One region of the Diplocloster hominis genome, then DNA from elsewhere that is predicted to be linked to it. Evidence: predicted binding sites of a transcription regulator. Region 1 holds the regulator's gene; the other holds the start of a gene.
The links. The regulator HrcA, encoded in region 1, represses chaperone genes, less so after heat shock. The targets are predictions, from matches to a motif close to TGTTAGCACTCNNNNNNNNNGAGTGCTAACA.
Positions count from the first base shown of each region.

Region 2: the regulator HrcA is predicted to act here: its motif matches at 2,002-2,032, upstream of htpG (molecular chaperone HtpG).

Region 1 is NZ_JAWDIY010000005.1:77,111-81,176, reverse strand. It holds gene dnaK (molecular chaperone DnaK) at 1-561, opposite strand, end outside; gene grpE (nucleotide exchange factor GrpE) at 596-1,249, opposite strand; gene hrcA (heat-inducible transcriptional repressor HrcA) at 1,278-2,309, opposite strand; gene ABC831_RS06305 (RNase J family beta-CASP ribonuclease) at 3,058-4,066, shown strand, end outside.
Region 2 is NZ_JAWDIY010000003.1:220,384-224,449, forward strand. It holds gene ABC831_RS04495 (ABC transporter ATP-binding protein) at 1-607, opposite strand, end outside; gene ABC831_RS04500 (hypothetical protein) at 594-1,355, opposite strand; gene ABC831_RS04505 (RNA polymerase sigma factor) at 1,348-1,884, opposite strand; gene htpG (molecular chaperone HtpG) at 2,122-4,066, shown strand, end outside.

The DNA of each region.
Region 1 (4,066 bases):
GATGACTCCGTCGCCGATATCGATGATGGATACGTCGAAAGTACCGCCGCCCAAGTCGTAAACCATGATTTTTTGTTCTTTTTCATTATCCAGGCCGTAGGCCAAAGCGGCAGCGGTCGGCTCATTAATAATACGTTTTACATCCAGTCCTGCGATCTTACCTGCGTCCTTGGTAGCCTGACGCTGCGCGTCATTGAAGTAAGCAGGAACCGTGATCACTGCTTCGGTGACTTTTTCACCCAGGTAGTTTTCCGCATCCGCTTTTAATTTCTGAAGGATCATGGCGGAGATTTCCTGAGGGGTATATTTCTTCCCGTCAATGTCTACGCGGAAATCGCTTCCCATATGTCTTTTGATGGAGGAGATGGTCTTCTCAGAGTTGGTAACCGCCTGACGCTTTGCCGGCTCTCCAACCAGACGCTCTCCTGTTTTTGTAAATGCGACTACAGACGGTGTGGTTCTGGCTCCTTCCGTATTCGCTATAACGACAGGTTTTCCACCTTCCATAACTGCTACGCATGAGTTTGTTGTACCTAAGTCAATTCCTATGATTTTTCCCATTATGATTTCCTCCTGATTCTATCATTCTATTTGTTTAATTTGCTACTTTTACCATGCTGTGACGAACGACGCTTTCTTTGTAAAGATATCCCTTCTGGAATTCTTCCACAACGATGTTATCGCCTGCCTCTTCGTCTTCCACATGCATAACCGCATTGTGCAGGTTCGGATCAAATTCGCCTCCCACCGCCTCGATCGGTTTTACACCAATCTCATCCAACGTGGTCATCAACTGCTTATAAATTTTGTTCATGCCTTCCACAAATGGATCTTCCCGTCCTGTTTCCGGCACACTGGCAAGGCCTCTCTCGAAGTTATCCACAACCGGCAGCATCTTTTCAATCACTTCTTTTGCGCCGATTTCATACATGTGGGACTTCTCTTTCTCGGTCCGCTTCCTGTAGTTATCGAACTCCGCCATCTGCCGTTTTACCTGGTCGGACAGCTCTTCGATCTTTTCATCTTTCTTATCTCTTTTTTCTTTCTTTTCTTTTCTCTTACTGAACTTCTCTTTTTTCTCGTCGCCTTCCTGTGTATCCGGCTGTGCAGCTTCAGCTTCCTTCACGTTATCTTCCGCCGGTTCCTGGTCTGCTGCCTGCGCTGTCTCTGCCGCCGTATTCTCCTGATCCGTTGGAATATCTGCTGTCTCCTGCTGATCTGCCTTTATCGTATCTTTTTCTTCTGCCAAGCCTGGTTACCTTCCTTTCTATCTCTGCCTATGTTTTTTTCTTATAGATCGCATCCAGTTGAACCATCAGTGTTTTGAGAGTGCTCACTACTTTTTCGTAATCCATTCTCTTTGGTCCGATGATACCTATGGTTCCCTGCATACCTTCCCCTAATTCATAAGTCGCGGTCACAACACTGCAGTCCTTCATGGCCCGTACCGGTGTCTCATTCCCGATATAAACCTGAATTCCATGTTCGTCCGCGTTAGCCAGCGTCTCATTTACCAGATCGCTTAACTGCTGCTTTTCTTCAAAGGTGCTCAAAAGTTCACTGGCCCGTTCGCTGTCGGACAGCTCCGGATATTTGAAAATATTCGTGGTGCCGCTGGTGTAAATCTCCAGATCATCGTCCAGATTAATCGCCTCCGCCACCGCGTCCAGCACATCGCTCACCAGTCCGCTGTGGATTCCGGCCTGTTCCTTCAGGTTCGCGATCATTCCCAGGTTGATCTCTTCCAGCGTCAATCCATTGAGCTGTGTATTCAGCATAATATTGAGCTTCAGGATCTTCTCATTATCCAAAGGCTCATCCACCGTGATAATCTTATTCTTCACGATATTGCCTTCCACAACAATGACCGCCAGGATCTGAGTCTCATCCACTTCGCTTAACTGTATGAACTTTACTTTATTATGATGGTACTGAGGCGAGGAAATCATCGTCGCGTAATTCGTATTATGTGCCAATACCTTAGCCACCTGCTGCAGCAGCGACTCCATCCGGTCAGCCTTCTGGATCATGAGTTCTTTCATCTCCGTGACTTCCCGTTCTTTTTCCTCCATCATCTGATCGACGTAAAGCCGATAACCTTTGTCGGAAGGGATCCGGCCCGCAGATGTATGGGGCTGTACAATAAATCCCATCTCCTCCAAATCTGACATTTCGTTGCGAATGGTGGCTGAACTCAATTTCAAATCCGAGTATTTGGAAATCGTTCTGGAACCTACAGGTTCGCCGGTTTCCAGATAGTTCCGGATGATCGCCTGCAATATTTTCGTCTTTCTGTCGTCCAGCTGCATCCAATCGCTCCTCTCTTTTTGCTTTATTAGCACTCGTTGTTGAGGAGTGCTAACATCTGTAATTAACATAGCACTCCCCCTAATTTTTGTCAATACCATTTCACATATTTTTTAAAAATTCTGGAGGCTGGCTGCAGGCGGGGTGTTGACTTAGGAGCGGTGAAGATAGGGAAACGGCGGGGGCTTGATGCCGGGCGGCTCATCTTGCGGGGGCTAATCCCTTCGGCCGGACCTAAGAACGGCTAACTCCGAAGGTGGGGGAACCTCTTTCTTTATGATTCTAGGGGATTCTTTGGAAGTTCTAGGGGATTCTTTGGAAGTTGCCCCTTGCTTTTGGTAATTAGGCAATGTATAATGAAAACAATTGTGTATACGGAATTTATCTTGTGGTAAGAAATCTGCGACTATGAGAAATCATTGTACAGGCTTTTAATAGGTAGGATTGTCTGTTTGCTGTAGTAAAGATACTCATACCTTGTGAAAAGAAATGCAGATTATGTTTGCGTAATGTAATACTCTGTTGAGCAGCGAATACTGCGAACCCTCCCGCAGGGCATGTATTATGGGATGCTGCAGGTTTACCTTCCAGGCCTCTTTGGGTTTGTTTTCCGGTCTGTGCATGAGGTAATGTTTGAATGCTTCCTTCACCGATGGGTTTGGGATCAGGGGGCTCTCTTGAAACGCAGGGAACCGTCCGGATGTACAATTATAAAAGAAAAACGCATGTTAATGCAGAAAGTGTAAATGAATGAAGAATGAATCAAATGATATCTCTACAGATATTAGTAAAAAAAGCAGCGGCAGTAACACTGCTGGGACAACAGGGGGCAGCAAAAGAAACAGCAGGGCCGCAGCTTCCAAATCTGACGGTACCAAGGCCGCCGCAAAGGGAAAGACTGACCAGTCCAAGACCAAGTCTGCAGCAGATCGCGGCGGGGCTAAGACAGGATCAGACAGTGCCGGGACTTCAGCGGAAAAGGCGCACAAGCGTGCGGATACCGGCAGCCGGAACACGGCCAGGAGAAAGACTGCCGCTAAAGCTTCTGGTACGGCTAAGTCCGTTAAGAAAGAGAATGCTGTCCAGGATGGCGGGGCCAAAGATCCTTCCAAGCAATCCGGGCATATCGGGCATTCCGATGTGGATACGGATTATAAGCTGACGGCTGGGAGCGATACGGTAAAGATTATTCCGCTGGGGGGTCTGGACCGGATCGGGATGAATATTACCGCGATTGAGTATAAGGATACGATCGTGGTTATCGACTGCGGGATTTCTTTCCCGGATGAGACGATGCTGGGAATTGATAAGGTTATTCCGGATGTCTCTTACCTGCTGGAGAATCAGGAAAAGGTCAAAGGCTTTGTCATCACTCATGGCCATGAGGACCATATCGGGGCACTTCCTTATATTCTGCCTCAGCTGAATGTACCGGTATATGCAACGAAGCTTACCATGGGACTGATCGAGCATAAGTTAAAAGAGGCCCGGCTCATGAAGAAAGTACGGCGCAAAGTGGTAAAGCAGGGAAGCAGCGTGAATCTGGGGGATCTGCGGGTGGAATTTATCAAGACCAACCATAGTATAGCGGGAGCTTCCGCTCTGGCCGTGTATACCCCTATGGGAGCCATTGTGCATACCGGAGATTTTAAAGTGGATTATACGCCTTTATTTGGGGAGTCCATCGACTTGCAGCGGATGGCGGCTATCGGTAAGAAGGGCGTGCTGGCCGTAATGTGTGACAGTACCAACGCGATCC
Region 2 (4,066 bases), on a different contig from region 1:
GCATGATAATCTTTCCGGCTATGGTTTCGATATCGGACACAATATGTGTGGACAGTATAACGATACGCTGCTTCGACAGACCGTGAATCAGATTCCGGAACCGGACCCGCTCCTTAGGGTCCAGCCCTGCCGTGGGTTCGTCCAGAATCAGCACTTTCGGATCATTTAGCATCGCCTGGGCTATTCCTACCCGCTGGATCATACCACCGGAAAACTGCTTCATTTTCTTATCTTTGACGTCGGAAAGCGCTACCAGCTCCAGCAGGCTGTCGATCCGCTCCTCTGCCGCCTTGCGCTCCATACCCTGCAAGGCGGCCATATATCTTAAAAACTGCCTGGGAGAATAATTCTTATAATAGCCGAATTCCTGCGGCAGATAGCCCACTAGCCCCCGGTATTCGCCGCCCATGGACAAAATATCCTGTCCATCCCACAAGATCCTGCCCTTCGTCGGAAACAGCAGAGTGGTCAGCATCTTAATCAGTGTCGTCTTGCCGGCGCCGTTTGGCGCCAGCAGTCCATAGACACCGCTTTCAAAGACCAGATTGATATCCTCAAGGGCCGTAAAACTTCCATATTTCTTCGTCACGTGTTCAACGGACAGCATGCGCAATCGCTCCTTCCTGCGGATCAAAATAGTAATGTTTCAGGGTCCTTCCATATAAAACGGCACAGCAGGCTGCGATGATCCAGAATACCGCCGTCGGGATATTCCGCAGAAATGCCTCCGCACGTTCCCCCAGAACCAGAAGGGCCAGGCTTAATAAAACCCAAAACGCCGGTACCACCAGATAAGATCCCGGTGTTCTCCATCTCCATTCCGCCGCCGCGGACGCCGCCGCGAACAAAAACAGGGCGGAAAATGCAATTCCCATCAGATTCAGGATAGAAGGGCCGTCATCCAGCACCCAGCCAATCCCGGCACTCGCCCCGATCGACAGGATGACCGCGGCACCCCCGAATACCAGCATCCGCAGGACCATCAGCTGACGAAGGGAACACCGGCAGACCATCATCGTCTCATAGGTTCCCGTCATGATTTCTTTCCATATGCCAAGAAGGTGAAGCAGCGCATACAGAAACGGGGATACCAGGAACAGCAGTACACTTAACTGACCCCGGGCGCCAGCCGCAGCGGTGAAGCATCCCGCCCAGAGTAATCCACCCAGCAGGAAGGACAGGAACATGCAGTCCCCCACGCCGAAGAAAAGGCCCCTGATTCCAAGCCTGCCCGCCAGTTCCCACAGCTCCGGCAGCATCCGCTTCGGCCTGGGGATTCCCTTGTCCAGTATCATCCGGATACTTCTGTCTTTTTCTTCCCCGGAAGGGAACCGGATATTTTCAAAATCATTCATGATCTTCAAACTCCTTTCTCAGCCGTTTGATCAGCCGGTAATACTGCGCTTTGATCTTTGCCTCCGGCTGCATAGTCACCGAAGCGATCTGCACAAAAGTAAGATCCGCGTATAGCCGCAATCGGAATATCTCCTGCAGCTGCGGGCTTAACCCGCACACGTACTCCTCCATCTGCCGGATCAGTTCCCTGTCTGCCAGATCGTCGGTAAAGTCCTCCTGTATCCGGATATCCTCCTCTTCCAGGGGAACCGTCACGGGCCTGTGCCTTCTCCTGGCATCGATCACCTTATGCGCGGCGATACGGCACAGCCAGGTGCTAAAACCCGCTTTGGACGGGTCATAGGAGGCAAGGGAGTGTAAGGCCGCGATAAAACTGTCCTGGGTCAGATCCAGCGCATCCTCTTTGCACCCGACCTGCCGGTAAATAAACGCATATAGCTTATCGTAATGAACCCGCACCAGCTGATCCGCAGCTTTTCTGCTTCCCCTGTGTAAAATAGCGCGGATCCACTTTTCTTCCTGTTCCATTCCCGGCCTCCTTCTCTTAATCCCTGTCACTTATATATTCGTATCATCCGTGAGAATCGTTGCATATTATTTTAACATATTCAAAAAGGACTGGTAAAACCCCCTGCCCCTTCCAATTATTAGCACTCTTTTTCATTGAGTGCTAATTTTTTCTTGACTTTTGATATGCGGGGTATTAATATAACTGATATAGAAGAAAAATAATTGATTTAAAAACATAAAAGGAGTGAATAACGCATGAGCAACAAGACAGGAAGTCTGTCCATCAACAGTGAAAACATATTCCCCATTATCAAGAAATGGCTCTATTCCGACCACGATATCTTTGTCCGTGAGATGGTATCCAACGGATGCGACGCCATCACAAAGCTGAAAAAGCTGTCCCTGATGGGAGAATACACCTACCCGGATGACTTCAAAAACAGCATTCAGATCATCGTCAATCCCGAGGAAAAGACCCTGAAATTCATCGATACCGGTATCGGTATGACAGCGGACGAGGTGGAGGAATACATCACGCAGATCGCTTTCTCCGGCGCTACCGAATTCCTTGAGAAATACAAGGACAAGACCACCGACGATCAGATCATCGGACATTTCGGCCTGGGCTTTTATTCCGCTTTTATGGTTTCCGACAATGTCCATATCGATACCCTTTCCTACAAAGAGGGAGCAAAACCTGTACATTGGGAATGCGACGGCGGTACCGAGTACACCATGACCGACGGCAGCAAGACCACTGTAGGAACGGAGATTACACTGTTCCTTAACGAGGAAAGTGTAGAATTTTCCAACGAGTACCGGATGCGGGAAGTACTGGAGAAGTACTGCTCCTTTATGCCCGTCGAGATCTTCCTTTCCAAAGAAAACGCCGAGCCTCAGTATGAGACCATCGACGAAGCCGACTTAAGGGAAGACGATGTGATCGTGGAACATATCCACGAGGAAGCCAAGACTGAGGAGCAGGAAAATGAAAACGGTGAAAAAGAAATCGTGGAAATCTCCCCGGCCAGAGAACGCGTAAAAATTCAGAAACGCCCGGTTTCCATCAGTGACACCACTCCGCTTTGGACCAAACATCCCAACGAATGCACCAGGGAAGAATACCTGGAATTCTACCGCAAAGTATTTATGGATTACAAGGAGCCCCTGTTCTGGATTCACCTGAATATGGACTATCCGTTTAACTTAAAAGGAATCCTTTATTTCCCTAAGATCAACACAGAGTACGATTCGATCGAGGGAACGATCAAGCTCTACAACAACCAGGTATTTATCGCCGACAATATAAAAGAAGTCATCCCCGAGTTCCTGATGCTGTTAAAAGGCGTCATCGACTGTCCGGATCTTCCGCTGAACGTATCCCGAAGCGCGCTGCAAAACGACGGCTTCGTGAAGAAGATCTCCGACTACATCACCAAGAAAGTAGCCGACAAACTCTCCGGCATGTGCAAAACAGACCGTGAGAACTACGAAAAATACTGGGATGACATCAATCCGTTCATAAAATTCGGCTGCATCAAGGATGAAAAATTCTGTGAGAAGATGGGCGATTATATCCTGTTCAAAAACCTGGATCACAAGTACCTGACCCTGAAAGAATACCTGGATGCCCAAAAAGAGAAAGAAGAAGCAACCTCTGACGGAGCAGATGCATCCACGACAGACGATACGGCTGACACTTCCGGCAACAACGGTGAGACAAAAGAGACAGAAGCAGCTGGAGACGCTGCTCCGGAAGCCTCTGAATCTGCTGACTCCGATTCCTCCCAGGAAGAGGAAAAACCCAAGACGATCATCCACTATGTGACCGATGAGGTACAGCAGAGCCAGTATATCAACATGTTTAAAAAGGAAGGCATGGATGCTTTCATCCTGTCCCACAACATTGATTCCCCGTTCATCAGCCAGCTGGAGCGCCAGCACGAGGAACTGAAATTCCAGCGGATCGACTCTGAGGTAACCGATAACTTCAAGGAAGAGGTATCCGAGGAAGAGTTAAAAGAGACCACTGACGCCCTCACCGAAATTTTCCGGAAGGCTCTGAATAATGACAAGCTGAATGTGAAAGTAGAGAAATTAAAGGACGAAAATATCGCCTCCCTGATTACCCTTTCCGAAGAAACCCGCAGAATGCAGGATATGATGAAAATGTACAACATGTACGGCATGGATCCCAGCA